Regions from separate parts of the Clostridium sediminicola genome, predicted to be linked through region 3. Evidence: riboswitches for the same ligand, from Rfam matches in the RefSeq annotation. Region 3 holds a riboswitch; each other region holds the start of a gene.
The links. A riboswitch is a leader RNA that binds a small molecule or an ion and turns the genes downstream of it on or off. The one in region 3 is predicted to bind S-adenosylmethionine.
Positions count from the first base shown of each region.

Region 1: it holds a riboswitch for S-adenosylmethionine, as region 3 does, so the genes downstream of both, ACQ3F0_RS16160 (hypothetical protein) here and ACQ3F0_RS08735 (methionine ABC transporter ATP-binding protein) in region 3, are expected to answer to the same signal.
Region 2: it holds a riboswitch for S-adenosylmethionine, as region 3 does, so the genes downstream of both, metF (methylenetetrahydrofolate reductase [NAD(P)H]) here and ACQ3F0_RS08735 (methionine ABC transporter ATP-binding protein) in region 3, are expected to answer to the same signal.

Region 1 is NZ_BAABMF010000010.1:98,709-106,229, reverse strand. Features, by position in the region: gene ACQ3F0_RS16195 (glycine/sarcosine/betaine reductase component B subunit) at 1-965, opposite strand, end outside; gene ACQ3F0_RS16190 (TetR/AcrR family transcriptional regulator) at 1,176-1,844, opposite strand; gene ACQ3F0_RS16185 (thioredoxin family protein) at 2,077-2,304, opposite strand; gene ACQ3F0_RS16180 (permease) at 2,367-3,383, opposite strand; gene ACQ3F0_RS16175 (ArsR/SmtB family transcription factor) at 3,399-3,749, opposite strand; gene ACQ3F0_RS16170 (DUF4317 domain-containing protein) at 4,172-5,545, shown strand; gene ACQ3F0_RS16165 (DUF1292 domain-containing protein) at 5,660-5,995, shown strand; gene ACQ3F0_RS16160 (hypothetical protein) at 6,114-6,470, opposite strand; SAM riboswitch class I at 6,554-6,665, opposite strand; gene ACQ3F0_RS16155 (hypothetical protein) at 7,012-7,317, opposite strand; gene ACQ3F0_RS16150 (ATP-binding cassette domain-containing protein) at 7,458-7,521, opposite strand, start outside.
Region 2 is NZ_BAABMF010000015.1:54,660-62,180, reverse strand. Features, by position in the region: gene ACQ3F0_RS19765 (homocysteine S-methyltransferase family protein) at 1-61, opposite strand, end outside; gene metF (methylenetetrahydrofolate reductase [NAD(P)H]) at 160-1,026, opposite strand; SAM riboswitch class I at 1,151-1,253, opposite strand; gene ACQ3F0_RS19755 (hypothetical protein) at 1,474-2,037, opposite strand; gene ACQ3F0_RS19750 (TolB family protein) at 2,184-3,329, opposite strand; gene ACQ3F0_RS19745 (sensor histidine kinase) at 3,392-4,864, opposite strand; gene ACQ3F0_RS19740 (response regulator transcription factor) at 4,854-5,549, opposite strand; gene ACQ3F0_RS19735 (DUF5050 domain-containing protein) at 5,668-5,883, opposite strand; gene ACQ3F0_RS19730 (hypothetical protein) at 5,935-6,891, opposite strand; gene ACQ3F0_RS19725 (sensor histidine kinase) at 7,057-7,521, opposite strand, start outside.
Region 3 is NZ_BAABMF010000003.1:415,725-423,245, reverse strand. Features, by position in the region: gene ACQ3F0_RS08750 (cofactor-independent phosphoglycerate mutase) at 102-1,328, opposite strand; gene glgB (1,4-alpha-glucan branching protein GlgB) at 1,491-3,455, shown strand; gene ACQ3F0_RS08740 (metal ABC transporter solute-binding protein, Zn/Mn family) at 3,452-4,354, shown strand; SAM riboswitch class I at 4,419-4,516, shown strand; SAM riboswitch class I at 4,582-4,680, shown strand; gene ACQ3F0_RS08735 (methionine ABC transporter ATP-binding protein) at 4,765-5,772, shown strand; gene ACQ3F0_RS08730 (methionine ABC transporter permease) at 5,773-6,435, shown strand; gene ACQ3F0_RS08725 (MetQ/NlpA family ABC transporter substrate-binding protein) at 6,452-7,279, shown strand; gene ACQ3F0_RS08720 (DUF1292 domain-containing protein) at 7,444-7,521, shown strand, end outside.

The DNA.
Region 1 (7,521 bases), on a different contig from region 3:
TTACCATAGCCTTCTTCTGCCAATATAGCACTATCAGCACCAACCATTTTAGCTAGTTTACTTACATATTGAGCTGATCTTTGCTTTTGTTCCAAAGAAACATTTAAGTTTGATAAAATAACGCCTAAGAAGTTCAATGTTTTTCCGTGTTCTTCATATAATCTTTTTATAGTTGGATTATTTTGAAAATCGTAAGTTGACCATTTAGATGAACAAGGCATAAATGATCCAGATATAATTGCTCCATCCAACACTTCATTTGGATGCACTAGTGAAGGTATATAATGATTTAAATCCCATCCATATAATAAATCATTGTATCCCATTTCTTCCATCTGAGATTGAGGTTGCATAACGTAAACAACTGATGGTAGCTCTTCTATAGATTTTTCTCGTTTAATCATTGCTCCTAGTTCATATACGTTTACATCATCAGGTTCCAAATCCTTAACAATAGATCCTAGATATTCTGCCAATCTGTGAGCTGCCCAACGAATTGCATGATTTTTCTTTTGTTGTTCATGTCTTTCTTCAACCTCATCAGTATCAACTACTAAACAAACATTATTTAATTGTGAAAAAAGTGTATATTTAGCACCTTCTCCTGACATATCAATAAGGCCATCTCCAAAACTTCCCCAATGTTTACCTACTGCTAAAACACTACAACCTTTTAACGCATGTGTTCTTCCATATCCAGTTTGTACTACTTCTCCTGTCACACCTGGAAAAGCAGGAATATCATCATTAACTTTAACCCTTGGTTCAACTGCCTCCTTTACTGGAACAATTCTTGTTTCATCGCCTGGCTTTGCAATAACCAAATCAGCATCAGTTATATGCTGATCTTCTCTTACTACTTCAAGAGCCTCTTCTTTATTAATCCAAAGAGTTCCATCTGAGAATTTTGATTCACTTCCAAATCTAATATCCTTGACATAAAAATTACCTAACTCTAACTTCACTATAGTAGCTCCTTTCTTTGTTAAATTTTAATCAATTTCATTGTACACTATTTTCAGACTTTTGTAAACATGATTATAAAATAAACATGATTATTTTTTCAGAAAATTTTCTTTTCCGTGTTAATTTAACATAAAAAATGAAAGAACAGGGAAATAATCACCCCTGTTCTTACATAATTTCTCAATTATATTTATTATTGTTTGGTCTTCCTACTCCTTATATCCCTCTAATATTTTACGGATGTACTTAACAGTCTTTTTAACTTCTTCTTCTATATTTATTTCTTCGTAATCAAGCTTATCTATAATTCTTGCAAGCATTCCTCTATAAAAAACTATGATAAAATCATTTATTTCATCAATGTTTTGCTCTCTAATATAATTTTCTTCCACTAAATTCATTAGTATTGCTTTATCTCTTGAATGAATATCCTTTTCAATTAACATTTGCGAAACGTAACTATTGTATTTACCAAAATCAAAAGGAAAAATACTAAAATAGTCATTAAATATTTCTGAAGTAGTCTGTTTAGTACTGGAAAAGAAAATAGTTCTATATATCTTAGGATTCTTGTAAGAATGAGTACAAAATTTTTCCCAAATTAATAAAAATCTTTCATATCCATTCTTTGCTTCTTTGATGTAATCATTTAAAGAAATATAATAATCTTTTAAATATGATATAGCAGAATAACATACTAAATGTTCAAGATTTTCAAAGTAATTGTATATTGTTGCACTATTATACCCTGCTAGGTCTGCAACCTTTCTTATTGTTAGTTGGTCAATTCCTTCTTCATCTATTATTTTATCTGCAGCGTCTATAAAATAACTCATCATTCTTTTTCTTTTTATTTCTTTTTTATCAATTGTTGTCATATGATACTCCTATTCCAAGCTATGTGATTTGAATATTATGTAGATATTCTTCGCTTTCCAATTTTATCAATATACTTCAGTATACTATTTTAATATAATTTATTCCAGTGTTAATAAAATAAAACTTATTTTGGAATAAAAAAGTTCTTAATTCTGTTTTTAATCATTTCATACTTTCATAATCAAAAATAACTACCTTAGTATTTATTCTAAGATAGTTATTTTAATTATTTTATAATAATTTGATTATTTCATCAACTTTTGCAACTCTACCTGAGACTTTTACTTTTTCATCTATTACTAATGCAGGTGTTTTCATCACTCCGTACTTCATAATATCTTTGAAATCAGTAACCTTTTCAACTGATACATCTTTCCCAGATTCTGAGACAGCTTTTTTTGCATTTTCCTCTAATTTCTTACACTTTGTACATCCTGTTCCTAATACTTTAATAATCATATTATTAACTCCTTTTCAAATAAATTTATTTATTGTGATTAATTTATCACTTATATCCTCTATTAAACAAATATATATGCGAAAGCATTAAATAAATATCCAATGATAATTATTCCAATAGACACTATTGTAATAAAAGCTCCTAATAACTTAGGTTTAACAACCTTACTTAACATTACCATAGAAGGGAGTGAAAGAGCTGTTACAGCCATCATAAAAGATAATACTGTTCCAATTCCTACTCCTTTTCCAAACAACGCTTCTGCTATAGGCAATGTTCCAAAAATATCTGCATACATTGGTATTCCAACTATTGTTGCTAATAAAACTGAAAAAGGATTATTACCTCCGATAACATTTTCTATAATAGATTGTGGTATCCAATTATGAATAGTAGCGCCTATTCCAACCCCTACTAAAACATATATCCAAACTCTATTAATAATATCCTTAACTTGATCCTTTGAATAAGAAATTCTATCTTCTTTAGTCATTTCTTCAATATTTGCATCAACATTTTCAATTTCTCGAACATAGCCTTCAACATACTTTTCGAGCCCTAGCTTGTCAATTAGAGTTCCACCAATGACTGCAAGTATTAACCCAACTATTACATAAGCACCTGCAATCTTAGCCCCAAAGAATGACATTAATAAAAGAAAAGATGCTAAATCCACCAATGGAGAAGATATTAAGAAAGAAAATGTTATCCCAATAGGTAACCCTGCTGAAGTAAAACCTATAAATATGGGAATACTAGAACAGCTGCAAAATGGAGTTATCGTTCCTAGTAATGCTCCTAAAATATTTCCTTTTATACCCTTTATACCACCTAACAACTTTTTTGTTCTCTCTGGAGGGAAATAACTCTGAATATATGAAATCACAAAAATAAGAACAGATAATAAAATAAATATCTTTATTGTATCATATATAAAAAAATGTATACTTCCACCAACATTATCCTCTATTGATAATCCAAAAACTTTTTCAACCAATAACCTTACTAAATTATGTAGCCAAGTCATTTTTAATAATTGATCATTTAACCACCCGAATATACTAGTAATAAAAACCATGTTACAAAATCCTCCCTACTTTTTACGTCCCCTTATTTTAATTTCTTTGAATATATCTGCTTCCTTTAATCTTTCTAAGTCTTTAGTGATTTTTTCATTATCACCAGATTGTTCGATGATACCCTCAAGAATATCTCTTAACATCTTATTATCACTTAAGTAATAGTTTATATATTGCTCTTCTCTTTGATCTTTCACAAATCCCATATCTCTAAGTTTTGCTAAGTGCTTTGAAATTTTAGGTTGTGACTCTTCAAGTATTCCTTGCATTTGACAAACGCATAACTCTCTATGGTACATTATTATCAAGATTCTTAATCTTGTCTCATCAGACAAAACCTTAAATAAGTTCGTCAACTCATCCATATTACCTCTCCTTCATCATCTTGGTTATTTATCATGTTTATATACCCATATGAGTATATAAACATGATAGTATTTTTATTTTAGTTTGTCAAGAAGAAATAGTAATTTTTCCAGATTTTTTTTAAACCACGCTCATAACAATCAAGAATCAAAAAAAACTGCAAATAAATTAAATTTCCATGCCACCTTCAATAAGTTTACCTAATAAAATCTTTAATTAATATAAAAAAAATACTATAATTAATAGTGATAATATACTATTTAATGATGTTAACAGTTGACTGTTTACAGTTTACAGTAACGGATACCTTTCGATAAATCGAAAGCTTTTAATTGAAATTTTAAGATTTTCTGAAAGAAAATCATCCTTAACTGTAAACTGTGCATTGTGAACTGTGAACTAGATATAAAGGGGTTTATATATGAGAAAAAAAGATATACTTGAGTTAAAAAGACGTTTTAAAAAAGGTCATTGTACCTTCACTAAAACGTGCGGATGCTATGTTAATGGTGAAAAACATGTTATTTTAAAATTTAGAGAATCCTTCCTAAATTTAGATGAGGATGAATACTTTAAATACTTAGAAATTGCTAAAAAAGTTTTATCTGGAACTATTGGAAATAATATTTTAGAACTTAACTTTCCAACTAATGAGGATCTTATAAATGAAAAGCAAATTTCTCTTATGCAGCTTAAAAACAGTAAATTAAAAGATGATGCTATTCTTGATGATTTTTATGAATCGATTATAGATAATTATGATTATACTGGTAATTTTTTAATACTTATTTTTCATGATGCTTATGATGTTATTACTAAAACCAAAGATAATGCAAAACTAGATGAATCTGAAGAAGTATATGAATATGTGTTATGTGCAATATGTCCTGTTTCACTTTCAGATCCTGGTCTTAGATACTATGAAGAAGAAAATAAAATAAAAGCACGTATTAGAGATTGGGTAGTTGGTGCCCCAACTAATGGCTTTGTGTTTCCTGCTTTTATTGATCGTAGTACAGATGTTAACTCTATTATGTATTATACAAAAAATGCAAAAGATACACATACTGAATTAATGGAAAATGCTTTAGGTTGTTATTCAAAGCAAACTGCTACTATACAAAAAGAAACATTCCAATCAATTATTAAAGATTCTTTTAGTGCTGACGAAAAGAAGGCTGATAAAATTTTTATGGAAATACAAGATAACTTAAATAATATGATAGATGAATACAATGATATATATGATGATACAGATCGTGAACCGATAAGCTTAACAAAGAAAGATATACAAAACCTTTTAATAGAAAGTGAAGTTCCCGAAGAAATTACTACTAAGATTGAAAAATCCTATATAGAAAACTTTGGTGATGATCTTCCTTTAGCAGAGAGTTTAATTGACTCAAAGGTACTTAAGGCAAATGTGCAAAGGAAAAAGGAAGAACGCCTACACAAACAAGTAGAAATACTTCAAACTAAACTTGAGCAAGTAGAAAAAGAGACTGCTATAGATAATGAAACTCCCCTGTCTACAGAAGTTAATGATGATAATCCGGTTTTAGAACAAGCTTCTGAAACTGATTTAGAAGAAACTTTAGAAACTAATTTAGAGCAAGTTCAGGATGCAAATGCAGAAGATATTAAGGTTACTTCTAGTTATGACGTTATACTTAAAGTAAAACCCGAAAAAATACCTCAAATAAAATCTCAAATGATTGATGGCCAAAAATGTATAGTTATTCCTATTAATGAGAATGAACAAACTACAGTTAATGGCTTGGATGATTTGATTTAAATTATTGGTTACTTGCAATTTAAAATTTTATGAATTAAAATGTATGAATAACCTTTTAAGGTTGCTTTTATAAAATACTAAACATATATAATTGAAAATAACGGAGGATTAAAAATGGATAACCATGAATGTAATTGCAATTGTAACGGGAATGAACTCAAAACAGAAAGTGGATGTGGTTGTGGATGTGGACACGAGCATGAACAGGAAACAATGCCTATAATAACAATACCATTGGACGATAATACTGAATTAGAGTGTAATGTGGTAGGAGTTTTTTCTTATAAAGATAATGATTATATAGCATTAATACCAGTAGATGAAGAAGAGGTTTTATTATTTACTTATGAAGAATTAGGTAACGAAATGGTGATGAATAATATAGAAGATGATGAAGAGTATGAAAAAATAGAAGAATATTTTTTTCAAATAACTAGTGAATCAAAATAATAATTTAAAAGTTAATTCTTATAAAAGAAGTGATATATTTTCAAATATATCACTTCTTTTATTGTGCATTTGAATTTAGTGGCCGTAATTGTGGTTACTACTAAAATCCCGGACCTAATTAGCTATTTATCATCCCATTAACCCTTTTATAATAATTTGAAGTTTCATCAAAATCATTAATTTTTAATTTAATCAACTCAAGAAGAGTCATATCAAAAGTAAGTATACTCTTTTGTCTAAAGGTCTCAATTTCTTCAAAAAGATTTTCTATAACCTTCTTTTTATTACAATAAATCAATGCAGTCTTTTGGTTTAACTTATACGTTATAACTTTTTCATCTTTAAATAATTTTTTGTTGATAATTGAAATTACGTATTTTACATACTCCTCAGTATTTGAATTTGTTCTTATAATAGAATCTGTAAAAGAATTACCTCCTATAACCCTTCTTGTTTCTGTATTAACATTATTCATTATTATCTGCTCCTTTTAATTTTTCTAATATATACAAAAAAACTTCCTATAGAAAATACTATAAGGAAGTTTTTTATTATTCTCGCTTATAGTCCCATATCCACAATGGCTATGGTGGGCATTAGCACCAACACTATTTCTAGTAGGTTGCTGTAAGTTCATAGAGCCTTAACTCTCCCTTACTCTTTATAAGTTTAACTATAAACATACCACTTCAACTATAAATCTAAGCAAATCTAAAACCTGCTATAACTTATGATTTTAGACTTGAATAGATTAAGTTCCCGTAAAGTATGTCATTATTCAATTGTAATTAAAAATATAAAAACCTTCTTATCCATAGGATAAGAAGGTTAATTAAACTTTTTTGTTTAAAATCTTTTTATCCTTTTTGGGTGGACCACCTTGCCCATAGACAGGTTGGTATAGGGTTACAGAGCCAATTCTCTACCCTAACTCAATATAAATAAATTTCTAAATATTTAATTATTAACATTATACATCTAAAAATCTTATTTGTAAATATACAGATTTTAAAAAATTAATATGGCAAACGATTCAATATTTGTTCTATCAAATACAAAGTACCTTTTATGCCAAAATGAGTTTTAGCGATGACATCTATATTTCCCATACTCGGAATATCAATCTCAATGGACTTAAATGTTTTATGCTCTCTACAACATTGACTAATGGTATTACCATTTGATAATAGTATTTGTCCCGGGCAATCTAGGACATCTTGTTTAAGAGCATATGATAAATGGTGATTGTTTAATAAACTCTCAAGAATATTTCTATATTCATTCATCAAACCATCTTGTACAGAAATTGATTCTGGTACCATACCTAAATAATAGAGTAAAAAGTTTGTATATGCTAAACTTGATGATGGCGCAGCATGAATTGAATATGTTACTCCTCTAGGTAATCCTGTTAGTGAATGAAGTCTTGATATATGAATATATGCTTCTCCACGTGCTCTTTCTAAATCATATTATAAGAGTGTTCCCTTAGAGAAAAAATTCCTACATCTTTTAAAGTTTGATAT
Region 2 (7,521 bases), on a different contig from region 3:
TAGTACCCATTGCTCCATCAAAAACAACAAAATTTTCATTTAAATATTTTTTAAAGTCCACAATTACTTCCATCCCTTCTATAATAAACACCTTTTTCTGGCATTATATCTTTCATTTCTGTTCTCATTATTGTAGTAACTGATTTTCTCTGCACTGTATTATCTAATTTTAGGTTGTATGTTTTTTAGAATTTCTCTTGCTATTTCCGGTTGATTCATCGTATATATATGCACTCCATCTACTCCATTAGCAATAAGATCTATTACCTGCTCAGCTGCATATTCTATTCCTGCTCTTCTTAAACTATCAGGATTACTCTCATATTTATGCAAAATCTTTATAATCTTTGATGGCAAAGATGCGCCACACATAAATATCATTTTTTGCACCTGTTTCTTGTTAAGTATTGGCATTATACCTGCAGAAATAGGTACTTTTACGGAAAGCTTTTCTTTTAAATTTAAAAACTTATAAAAAAGTTCATTATCAAAAAATAATTGAGTTATTAAAAAATCAGCGCCTGCATCAACCTTTTGTTTAAGATGTATTGAACTAATTCTCAAATCATCACATTCTATGTGTCCTTCTGGATATGCCGCCGCACCTATAGAAAATCCTCCGAACTTTCTTATATCTTTAATTAAGTCTGTCGCATAATTATATTTTGTATTACTTTTCAAAATAATTTCTTCTTGAATATCACCTCTCATAGCAAGAATATTTTCAATGTTATTGGTTTTTAATTCTTCTATTTTTAAAGCAATTCTTTCTTTACTTGATCCAAAACATGTTAAATGAGCAAGTGCTTCAATTTTATATTTATTTTTTATCATTGATGCAATTTCTACTGTTTTATCACTTCCTACTCCACCGGCCCCATAGGTTACACTTATATAATCTGGATTTAAATTTGCAAATTCTTCCACAGTATTATATATTGTATCAACATTACATTCCCTTTTCGGTGGAAATATTTCAAATGATATCACTGGTTTTTTCTTAGAATATAAATCCTTTATATGCATATAAACCTCCTTCAACATTTACTATTTCAAAACATGATTTTTTTAACATCTTAGTCCCCCTTTTTAATTCAAAAGCAAAAGCCTTCTTGCAGATAATGCAAGAAGGCTATATTTACAGCTTCTATTCTTATCTGTCAGGTAATAACCTGCTGGATTTAGCACCTTCGAAGTTTCCTTCTGGTTGCTGGGTTTCATAGGGCCAGTCCCTCCACCGCTCTTGATAAGATTCTTATTTATTTTATGTATTTAATTATATAATTGTTAAATCATAATGTCAATATTTTTTAAATATCTTTTGATTTTTTGAAATATTTTTCGAATTTTCTATATTACTGATTCTTATAGAAGTACATTTTCAAAAATAATAACATTGTTAAATTAAATAAAACACCTTACTTCAAATTTTTTATTATTTGAAAATAAGGTGTTTTACTATTTGTTTTATTATTATAAAGCATCAAGTTTTTCGTTAATTGAAGTCAAATGTTCATTCATATGTTCTAAGATCGACTCAACTGCTGTTTGAGTAGCCTCTTTATCTTTTGATTCTATAGCTGATTCTAACTCACTCCATGGATTTGCAGCTCTTTCTTCTTTAGATCCATGACCTAATTTACCCATTTTATTTCCTAGCTTTTCTCTTAACTCTTCTCTAGTGATTTCTCCACTTTCTACTTTTTCTTTAATATCATCAATCTTTTCTTTCATACCATCATGTGCTGTATTTATTTCTGTTCTAACGGTTTCAATTTTTTCAGCAACACCAGGAATTAATTCTTCAGCTTTTTTAATTATTTCTCCTTCTGTTTCTTGTCTTTCAATTCTTAATGCTTCTCTATCTTCTCTGTTTTCAAATCCACCTTTAAGGCTTCCTCTATGTTCCATAGTAACTCCTTTACTAATGTCATTCCATAGATTTGTAGATGTAGCTCCTGCTGCAAAAGCAGTTGATGCTCCCAATACGCTTAATGCAATTGTTCCTGGAATTATAAGTTTCTTAAAGTTATTCATTATTTCACACTCCTTTGATTTCTATTTTGTAAGTATTTATCTTATGAGATAATATTACTAATAAAATATCAAGGAATTATGAAGAATTTTAAATTATAAAATCTATATATTTTTTAGATTAAACCATATTATCTAAATCCTATGGGCTATTTTAAAGTAATTACATTCATAACATCTATTTCATCAAATAATCTTCCATTATTTTTTGACTTTTTACTATGAAGCATTATTTTTTTATCAGATGGACTCCATGCAACAGGCATATAATATTCTCCAGCAGAAATCAATGATTTTTTCTTTGTTTTTACATCTACTACATTAACCCCTTCATTCCCTTCTCCATTTGATATATAAGATACCTTTGTTCCATCATGAGACCAAGTTGCACCATATATATATCCTTCAGCTAATACTTCTCTTTGTGTTCCTTCTAAATCTATCAATACCAATTCATTTACATCTTTCTCAAGATTTGATGTAAGCATTAGAAGTTGTTCTTTATTAGGAGATAGGCTAATAGTTTGAACCTCATCTTTAATCAATTCTTTCTTTTCTTTTGTATTAATGTCATAAACGTTTAATTTATCATCATCATCTGCTCCCCGATGTATGGTTATATAATATATTTTATCTCCAACTTTCATTGGATTTGTGATGCTAAGTCCATTTAATGGATCTTCCTTTCCCATTACTCCACTTTCTACATCTTTTATTTTTGTTATAGTTCCACTAATATTTACAATAGCAAAACCTTTAATACTGCTACAAGGCATAATTAATTCTTCATCATTAATCCATTGAGCTTCACTTAAATCATACTCATCTATAGAACTATCTGAAATTTTAACTTCTATATTATTTTTTAAATTTACAATATACCCTATACTATTCTTTTCGTATTGATTTCTATAAAACATATGTTTATTATTAGGTGAAAAAATTGCTCCATCTTGGAATTTTGATTGATCCCCAATACTTCTTTCTTCTTTAGAATTTAAATCTTGTAAATAAAGATTTTTCACTTCAAAATCACCAATCTCAGTTTTTATTGGTTCTAATTCTTTGTTTTCTTTTGTGATTACTACTTTATTTTCATCGAACCAATCATATCCTGTTACACCTTCATAAGTATCTATTTTGGATGCAACAACTTGAGTTGCTAAAATATCTTGTGTATTTTTTATTATTGTTACCTTGTTATCCACCTCTGCGTGGCTAATAGTTGCAACCAAAGTGCTAACTACTACAGCACTACCTATTAAAGCACCTACTACTACATTTCTTTTTTTCATTTTTCAATTCCTCCTTATCTTCTATAAATATACTATACAATATTGATTTTTCGAAAGTATATCTATTTGTTTCCGAACTGTAAACTTTTCATTGGAAAAGAAATTAAAAATGTAGTTCCTTTTTCTTCTGTATCTAATAATGAAATTGTTCCTTTTTGTTTTTCTATCAATTCTTTTACAAGAGGAAGACCTAATCCTGTTCCGCCATGATCTCTCGAAGGATTTTTTTGGACTGTATAAAAAGGTTCAAAGATCTTATTCCTTGCTTCTTTTGGAATTCCAATTCCTGTATCTGCTACTTCTATAAATACTTTTTCATCCTTTGTATAGCTATTAATAAATATTTTTCCTCCAAGGGTATTATATTTTATGGCATTGTCTATTAAATTAATAAAAATATGCATTAAGTTTTCTTTATCACCTAGAATAAAAGCGGATTGCAAGCTTGTTGTTAAGCTAATATTATACTTCTGGGCTTTTCCTTTCATTCGGCTACAAATTTCTTCAAGTATCTCTTTCACATCTATTTTTTCACATTGAAATTCAAACTCATATTTTTGTAATGAGGATAAGTGTAAAATCTTCTCCACCATATCATGCAATCTTTGAGTCTCTTTTACGATGTTCACTTTTGCATCTTGTAGCAATTTAGGATCGTCTGAATAGATATTTAATAGATCCATATATGTTTTTATAACGGTAAGAGGTGTTTTGAATTCATGAGTTATATTCCCAATGAAAGTTCTCTGTTGCTTTTCTAATGCTTTTAATTTTTGTACTGCCAGGTTCAATTTCTGTTGTTCTTCTTCCATTTCTTTAATGTTTTTTTCAATTTGACTGCTCATATAATAAATTCCTTCACTCAATTCCCCAAGTTCATCATTTCTTCTAAGAGGAATAATATTATTATATACGCCCCTCTTAATATCTAATGTATCATTTTTGAGTTTAAAAATACTTTTTGAAAATGTATTAAAATAAAAATATGCGACAATAAAAGTAAATATAAATACAACCGTACCTATGCTGATAAAAAGGGATTTTATGTTATTATAAAAATCAATACTTTTTTTAAGGGGATAATAAAATTTAATGACTCCTATTTGGTCCACATTATGGAGCGGTGCACAGTATTCTATATAATTTCCTACAGTTTGATATGCTATTTGATCCTTTAGGGCATAGGAAAGTATATCTTCAACATCTATTCTTGCATTATACGGCATAGAATCGACTATTTTTTTCCCATTCATATTATAAATCACAGTATGCATTCCATTTATTGAAGTTAATTGTGATACAATTTCTTGTGACCTTTCTTGTAAAAATTTCTCTCCTTCTTTTATTGATTCTGTGAGATACATCTGATGAATATATGTATTTGCAATTTTAGTTTGTCGTGCTAAATACATTTCATGATCTTTCTGTTGATTGTTTCGTATTCCTCTCAATACAAATATGCTGAGTATACTCACTGTCAAAAGTAAAAGAAGTGCTAAGAATACACTGAATTTTATCTTTATACTAACCTTCATAAACTTCTCCTATAGCTTTATATCCTACTCTATATACTGTCTGTATTATATTTTCATAGGGTTTTTGTAGTTTTTTTCTAAGTCTCTGAATGTGAATGTCTACCGTTCTAGTTCCCCCAATATAATCCATTTCCCAAATTAAATCTAAAAGTTCTTCTCTTGTATATACTCTATCTAGATGTGATACTAAAAGAGCAAACAAGTCAAATTCTTTAGGAGTCAATTCCAATGCTTGTTCTTTAATAAGGACTTTTCTTTGTTTTAGAATAACTTTTAAATCTTTTATTTGAATATCTGTGCCTTCAGATTCATTAGAATTTTTACTTAATCTTCTAAGTAGTGACTTAACTCTTGCCATTATTTCTCTTATATCAAATGGCTTTGTTATATAATCATCAGCCCCTAATTCTAAACCTAATACTTTGTCTACAATATCATTTTTTGCAGTAAGCATTACAATCCCTAAATTTTCTCTGTTGTCTAATTTCCTGCATACATCAAATCCACTCATTTTGGGCATCATTACATCTATAATCATTATATGTGGGTTAAAATTTTTTATTTTACTTAATGCTTCTTCTCCATTATAAGCCGTTTCAACACTATACCCTTCTCTTCTAAAAGCATATGCAATTAAATCCGCAATACTTTTTTCATCATCTACAATTAAAATTTTTTCTTCCATGTACTCATCATCCTTTCTAACGACTAATCATACGTAAACTTAATCTATATATCACAGTATACTACATTTAATTGAAAATCAAAAAGCCCTCACCTATTATTAAGGGGAGGGCAATGTATTAATCTAACTTTTCTCTACCAGTTCCATCAATTTTAATTCTATAAGTATTATCATCAAAATTAGTTGTATAATAAATCCATTCTTCTGATACATTGAAATTATCAACACCATACGAATTAACTTTACTTCTATTTAATCCATCTAACCTAATTCTATAAATACTTTTGTCTTCTGTTATGCTTAAATATTGTACATTATGGTTAAATAATTCCAAAATAAGTTCTAAATTATTCCAAAACTAATTACTTTTAACTCAATCACTTTATTATTTATACTTACAAGATTCTAATACCTTTTCCAAGTCATCAGTCAGTGCAGTAAATTCCTTTGCATCATCACTTCCCTCTTTGTATGGAAAGTCAAATCTTGGTGTGTAATAGTAGGTATAATCCCCGTTAGAATAGGCCACTTCTGGACCATCAGAAAGCATACCATCTGCAACATCAATTTTCATTATTTCAGGACTTATCTCATATTCGTCTGGGTCTATAGTAATATGATAAAAAGTTATTGTATTTTGTGACACTTTATATGAAACTTTTCTAACCCAATTATTTGGAACAGTGACAGTATAATTTCCACTACCAAATAGTATGGTGGTATTATCCACGACAGTTCCTTTTGGTTTTGTGCCTATATTTTTTGATTTAATTTCATCTTGCCAAGCTGATTCGTCTATTAACCAAACAGATTGCAATACTATTTGAATATCATCATAAAATGCTGAAAATTCAATTGCATCAGCACTTCCTTCTGAATATGGAAAATCAAATCTAGGTATATAATAATAAGATTTACCGTCTATTTCCATAAACACTTCCCCATCAAAACTATCTCCACTATTTGCCACATCAATGTGTAGTAATTCAGGGTTTAGCTCAAGTTCATTTTTATCTTTCGTTATATGGTATATAATCGTTGATGTTCCATCCATCACATAAGATACCTTTCCAATCCAATCAGTTATTATTGGTACTTCGTAGTTTCCCTCTTTGTTATACAACTTATCAGAATCTACAATATCTCCTTTTTGAGATGTTACTTTTGGTTCTTTATCTGCTACTGGTGGTACTTCTTCTTTTGTTTCTTGTGTTGATACATCTGATGTTTTTTTACCTTCTTCTTTAGATATCTCTCTTTCGTTTTTATTACATCCAGTAAATGATGGTATTAATAAAACAGCTCCTAATGCAATTGCAATTAAAATTTTATAGCCTCTCATTTTCCTTCCTCCATATACTTTTTATTCTTTATTAAACTCATGTAACCAACCTTTATATAATAGAAAATCCATACTTGTAAATAAATGCCTAATTCAATTATATAAGGTATATACTTTTTTTACATGTGCCAAAAGTTATATTTTCCAGAAAATTTTTATATACTTCTATTTATAGATATCTGAAAACTCAACAAACATTTTTTTTACAAACTCTTCATCATATGAATCTGAATTAACATTATTTAAAATCACCTTTTCATCACAATTATATTTCAAAGGAAGTTTAATTATAAATTCTGCTCCATTGCCATATTCACTTTCTACATTAATACTGCCTCCATGCATTTCTACAAGGGATTTTGTTAGAGCAAGTCCTAATCCAGTTCCCTCATTCTCGCGAGCAAAGATATTAGAAACTTGTTTATATCTTTGGAAAATTATATCTTTATGCTCTTCTTTCAACCCCATACCATCATCATTTACAGTAATAATCACATTTTTCTCATCACTATATATATTTATAGTAATCTTTCTTTCAGTATGTTTTATAGCATTGGAAATTATATTTAACATAATCCTCTCTATCATATCAACATCACATTGAGTAATTATCTCTTCAGCATCTGTATC
Region 3 (7,521 bases):
CCATAATACTACAATATTCGACAATAAGCAAATGTTTTTTTGAGGTTTTTATATGAAATTCAAATAAATAACGAACGATATAGTAAAAAATGTAATTTATTTTAACTATACCTAATACTTTCTTTCAAAAGATAAGTCATTAACTTTTCACCTGCATCAAAGAAATTACCAGATTCAGTTGCAGACTTTTCAGTAAAATTATTTTTAGGATTATTATTGTTTACACGACTGTCATAAATCACATAGGGTACAGGTTCTGATGAATGAGTTCTTATTTTTATTGGTGTTCTATGATCGGGTAATATTAGTACACGGAAATCTTCACCAGCATCTTCCATAGCTTTTTTTATAGGTTTTACAATCTTCTCATCAATAATTTCAATAGATTTTATCTTTCCATCTAAATCTCCTTGGTGACTACATTCATCTGGTGCTTCAATATGTACATAAACAAAATCATCACCTTGGATTAAAGTCTTTATAGCAGATTCAGCTTTTCCACTAAAATTAGTGTTTATTGTTCCCGTTGCACCAGCTACTTCTATAGTTTTTAATCCAGCAAGTATTCCTATACCGTTGATTAAATCTACTGCAGATATAACGGCACCGTTTAATCCAAACTTACTTTTAAAAGAATCTAGTTTAGGTTTTTTACCTTCTCCCCAGATCCATATAGAGTTAGCAGGATTTAATCCTTTTTCTTTTCGAGCCAAGTTAATTGGGTGATTTTTTAAAAGATCATATGATTTTTTCATCATATTAAAAAGTATGTCTTTATTTGGTCCACTAGGTAGATGAGTTTTGATTTTTTTTTCTAAAATATCATGTGGTGGAGTTAGTTTATAATCAAAAGGCCCTTTATCCCAAACAATTAAATGTCTGTAACTAACACCAGGATAGTATTTTATTAATTCTGTTTCTAGTAGTTCTCGAATATCAAGAATTAATTTTTTTGCTTCTTCAGTTGTAATTTCTCCAGAAGAATGATCAATCATAGTTTTTTCTTCATAAGGTTCTTCTTCGGATAATGTAACAAGATTACAACGGAAAGTAACATCAGTGCTTGATAATTCTACACCCATACTTGCAGCTTCTAGTGGTGAACGTCCTGTATGGTATATTTCTGGAGCATAGCTCATAACTGATAAATTAGCAGTATCACTTCCTGGAGACATACCTATTGGTACAGTTTGTACCAGTCCTACTTCTCCCTTTTGAGCCATTTCTGTAATAGTTGGAATATTAGCTACAGCCAAAGGTGTTTTATTATTTAAGTGTTCAATTTCATAGTCAGCCATACCATCAACTAAAATTGTGATATATTTCAAGTTAAACCCCTCCTTTATTGAATGAAATATAAATTACTTTATTGTATCACAGTAAAAAAGTATATACAAGAAAAGAGGTTTAAGGTATTTATAATAAATAATATTCTAATAAAGGAAGTATATGGTATAATTAATTATCATATAAGGAAAGCAGGTGTAAATATGCAAAATATTTCTTTATCATCATTTGATATACATTGTTTTCATGAAGGAACTAATTATCATAGTTATGAGTTTTTAGGCTGTCATATAAAGGAGAGTGATGAAGTGAAGGGAGCTCTTTTTTCTGTTTGGGCTCCAAATGCTGAGAAAATTCGAGTTGTAGGAAGTTTTAATAATTGGAATGGCGAAAAATATACTATGAAAAAAATTGAAAATTCTGGTATATGGAAGCTTTTTATACAAGATATTCAAGAGGGCGACAGTTATATGTACGAAGTATTTAATAGCAATGAGAAAAATCCAGTTCTAAAAGCGGATCCATGTGCTTTTTATTCACAACTTCGTCCTAAGAATGCATCTATTGTGTATAATTACAAAGGATATAACTGGAAAGATGATAAATGGTTAAAAAAACGTGAAAAAAGTAATATTTATTCTGAACCAGTTAATATTTATGAAGTTCATTTAGGTTCTTGGAAAACACATGATGTTGAGACTAAAGACGAGGATTCAAAAAAACAATTTTATACATATAGAGATATGGCAGAAGAACTTCCAGAGTATGTAGCATCTATGGGGTATACTCATGTGGAACTACTTCCAATTATGGAGCATCCTTTAGATGCTTCTTGGGGGTATCAATCAACAGGATATTTCGCTGTTACATCAAGGTATGGGACACCTAAGGATTTTATGTATTTAGTTGATAAATTTCATGAAAAGGGATTAGGAGTTATTTTAGACTGGGCTCCTGGGCATTTTTGTAAAGATGCTCATGGGTTATATAACTTTGATGGTACACATCTTTATGAACATCCAAACCCTTTAATAGGTGAAAATTATGATTGGGGAACATCAAACTTTGATTTTGAAAAGTTAGAAATACATAGTTATTTAATATCAAATGCTATTTTTTGGTTTAAAGAGTATCATATTGATGGAATAAGAGTAGATGCAGTCGCTAATATGTTATATTTAACTTATGGAATGAAATCTGATTTAAAAATAAAAAATAAATATGGTGGAGATGAGAAGATTGAAGCTGTAGATTTTCTTAAAAAACTTAATGAAGCAATATTTAAGTATGTCAAGAATCCTTTGGTAATAGCGGAAGATTCAAGCACTTGGCCAATGCTTACAGCTCCTACATATATAGGGGGAATGGGGTTTAATTACAAATGGAATATGGGATGGATGAATGATATGTTAAAATATATGCAACTAGATCCCATATATAAAAAATGGCATCATGATAAAATAACATTTTCATTACTCTATGCTTTTTCAGAAAATTTCGTTTTGCCACTATCCCATGATGAAGTAGTTCATGGAAAAAAATCTCTTTTAGATAAGATGCCAGGAGATTATTGGCAGAAATTTGCGAATTTAAGATTATTTTATGGTTATATGATGGGTCATCCAGGAAAAAAATTGTTATTTATGGGTGGAGAGATTGGTCAATTCATAGAATGGAATTTTGACCAACAGCTGGATTGGTTTTTACTTTTATATCCTCCACATAAAAAACTACAACACTATGTTAAAGAGTTAAATATGCTTTATAAGAAAGAAAGTGCTTTTTGGGAAAAAGACCATGGATATGATGGGTTTGAATGGATAGACCATTCAAATTATGAACAAAGTATTATATCTTTTATTAGGAAGGGTAAAACAGATAGTAATTATCTAATATTTATATGTAATTTTACTCCTGTTGTTTACTACGATTATAAGGTTGGGGTTCCAGAAAATATTGAATATGTAGAAATTTTCAATAGTGACGAAGACGATTATAATGGATCAGGGCAAATAAATGAGGGCATTATGAAAGCAAACCAAGAAAAATGGAATAATCAACCATATCATATAAAAACAAAAATTCCACCTTTGGCTATGTTGGTCCTAAAACCTAAACAGAAGAAAGAAAAAGTTAAAAGTTTAATATTAGAAGGAGAAAAGATATGAAGCAGGTTAAGAATATAATATTCTTAATTATAATTACTATTGTGATTAGTTTAAGTGGTTGTAAAGAGAGTACATCAAATAAATCTAATAAAAAAGTTAGTAATGAAGAAAAAATTACAGTTGCAGTTTCTATTGTACCAGAAGAAACATTTGTTAGGGCTGTGGCAGGTGATAATGTAAATATTATCACTATGATTCCTCCTGGATATAGTCCAGCAAATTACCAGCCAACACCTAAACAAATGGCTAAATTAAGTGAAGCTAAAATGTATTTTTCTATTGGAGTATCAACTGAAGAAGTTAATATTTTGCCTAGTATCAGAGACTTTAATAAAGACATATTGATAATTTCACTAGATAACAAAGTTGAGGAGGTTTATCCTCATCTATATTTCCAAAGTGTAGAACATAGTGCTAAAGACCCTCATATATGGCTATCACCTAAAAGAGTTATACTTATGATAGAATGTATAAGAGATGAGTTAATTAAAGTAGATTCCAATAATAAAAATTCTTATATTAAAAATTCTGAAGAATATATAGCTAAAATCAAAAAAATAGACGAAGAAATACGAGAATCATTAAATAATATAAAGAACAACTCATTTATTATTTATCATCCATCTTTTGGATATTTCGCAAAAGATTACGGGTTAAATATGATTGCAATAGAAGATGATGGTAAGGAGTCTACTGTTAGGAAAATACAAGAAGTTATTGATTTTGCAAAAAAAGAGAAGATAAAAGTTGTTTTTTACCAAGAAGAATTTGATAGTAAACAAGCAGAAACTATTGCTGAAGAAATTGGGGGAGTAACAGTTAAAGTAGCTCCTTTAGCAAAAAATTATTTGGGAAATTTAGAAGAAATAAAAAATAAATTTAGAGAAGTGCTCCAATAATAAATTAAATGTTGACATTTTGTTTTATGTTTAATATAATACTCTATGTACTTAAATTGAATATTAATTATCAAGAGAGGTGGAGGGATAGGCCCTGTGAAGCCCGGCAACCAGCATTTTGCAACGGTGCCAAGTCCTACAGCATTTGCTGAGAGATAATGTGATTTGAATCCAACTTCTTTCGGTGAAATGAAAGAAGTTTTTTATTGTTCAAAAATTAAATAATAAAATTATCAAGAGAGGTGGAGGGATAGGCCCTGTGAAGCCCGGCAACCAGCATTTTTGTAATGGTGCCAAGTCCTACAGCATTTGCTGAGAGATAATGTTAAGATATATTGACTTCTTTCGGTATGAAAGAGGTCTTTTGTTTTAATGTAAAAAGTAACATGATAATCAAGGGGGAGAATGGATTGATAGAAATTAAGAATTTATGTAAAACATATATATCCAAAACCAGTACATTGGATGCCGTAAAAAATGTGAGCTTGAAAATTGAAGATGGAGATATATATGGAATTATAGGGCTAAGTGGTGCGGGAAAATCATCACTTGTTAGATGCATTAATATGCTAGAAAAACCTACAAGTGGAGAGATATTAATAAATGAAAAAGATATAACAAAGCTAAATCCAAAGGAGTTAAGAGAAACAAGAAAAAAAATTGGGATGATATTTCAGAATTTTAATCTGTTAATGAATTCCACAGTTTATGAAAACATTGCTTTTCCTTTAAAAATATCTGGGCTAAAAAAAACAGAGATAGATAAAAAAGTAAAAGAACTTTTGGAAGTCGTAGATCTTTTTGATAAAAAAGATGTATATCCTTCCCAATTATCAGGTGGACAAAAACAAAGAGTTGGTATAGCTAGAGCACTAGCAAATGATCCGAAAATAATTTTGTGTGATGAGGCTACTTCGGCACTTGACCCCAATACTACACAATCTATATTGAATCTTCTTAAAAGTATAAACAAAAGATTTAGTATAACAATTATTGTTATTACACACGAGATGAATGTTATTAAAAATATATGTAACAAGGTTGCAGTAATGGAAAATGGACAAATAGTAGAAGCCGGTAGCGTTATAGAAGTATTTTCAAATCCTAAAACTGAAACTTTAAAAAGTTTTCTAGAGGATGATATTCTCTATGTTCCTAAAGAGATTCTAATCAAAAATAAGGAGATTTATGAAAATGTACTAAAAATATCTTTTTTGGGAAATAGATCCGAAGAACCGATTATTTCCAATATGGTAAAAAAACATGATGTTGATGTAAATATATTAGCTGGAAATATTGAAAATATCCAAGATACTAATTTAGGACATCTTGTAGTAAAAATTTCTGGACAAGAAAAAGATGTTCTATCTTCAATAAAGTATTTAAATATGAATAATTTGAAGGTTGAGGTGATTTAATTGTTATACAATATTGTTAATTTATTTAATTTAATATTACCATCACTATTTGACACTATATATATGGTATTTTTCTCTACAGTATTTTCTCTTGTATTAGGATTGCCTTTAGGAGTAATACTTGTGATTACAGAAAAAAATCATATATGGGAACATAAGAAAGTAAATGGATTTTTAGGATACATCATAAATGTAATGAGATCTCTACCTTTTATAATTTTAATAATAACTATATTTCCACTGTCAAGATTGATAGTGGGTACTGCAATTGGTTCTACAGCAGCAATTGTTCCTTTGTCTATAGCAGCAACGCCTTTTGTTGCAAGAATAGTTGAATCCTCCTTAAAAGAAGTGCCATGGGGGATAATAGAAGCATCTTTATCCATGGGAGCAACAAATAAAGAAATAATATTTAAAGTATTAATTCCAGAAGCAATGCCATCCTTAATTTTAGGGTTGACACTTACAATTATAAATTTACTTGGATATTCTGCTATGGCAGGAGCCATTGGAGGAGGTGGTCTAGGAGATTTAGCAATAAGATACGGTTATCAAAGATTTAGAACTGATGTATTGATAGGAACTATAATTATATTGATAATTTTTGTTCAAATCATTCAAAGTACAGGGAATTTTATAGCAAAACGAATAGATAAAAGATAAATAGGGGGTATTTATAATGAAAAAATCAGGATTATTATTAATTATTTTATTAGTTTTTACTTTAGTATTGGGAGGCTGTTCATCTAAAAGTGATAAGGGGCAACAAGCAAGCGGAAGCGAAAAGAAAAAAATAGTTATTGGTGCAACACCTGTGCCACATGTAGAAATCCTTAATGTAGTAAAACCTTTGCTAGAGGAAAAAGGAATAGAATTAGAAATAAAAGAATTCACAGATTACGTAACACCAAATATGGCATTAAATGATAAAGAACTAGATGCAAACTTCTTTCAACATGTGCCATACATGGATGAATTTTCAAAGAGTAATAATGTAGAATTAGTTTCAGTTGCAAAAGTTCATGTAGAACCTTTAGGAGCATATTCGCAAAATATTAAATCAAAAGATGAAATAAAAGATAATGCAATAATAGCAATACCAAATGATGCAACTAACGAGGGGAGAGCATTACTACTTTTACAAAAACAAGGTTTAATAAAATTAAAAGATGAAAATGGACTTACTCAAACACCACTTGATGTTATAGAAAATCCTAAGAATTTGCAGTTTGAAGAGTTAGAGGCTGCTCAATTACCAAGAGTTCTTATAGATGTGGATTTTGCAATAATAAACACAAACTTTGCATTAGAAGCAGACTTAAATCCAACAAAAGACGCAATTTTTATAGAAGATGCTGATTCTCCTTATGCTAATATAGTTACAACAAGACCTGATAATAAAGATAAGGAAGAAATAATAGAATTGATAAATGCTATAAATTCTGAAGAAGTTAAGGATTTTATTACTAAAGAATATAAGGGAGCAATAATTCCAGCGTTTAATTAAATAAAGAAAATTTTATTTGCCTATTGCAATTTATAGATATATCAACTAATATAGTAATGATTAAGCCAAGAAGTCAGTTGAAAAGAAACTATTTCGTGGCGTGATTTAATAGCATTGTAATAGAAAATAAGTTTAATTTAAGTTAAACAAAAGGAGAACTAAAAATGGATAAACATAATTGTAATTGTAACGAACATAATCATGATCATGACTGTAACTGTAATCATGAAAGTGAAGACATG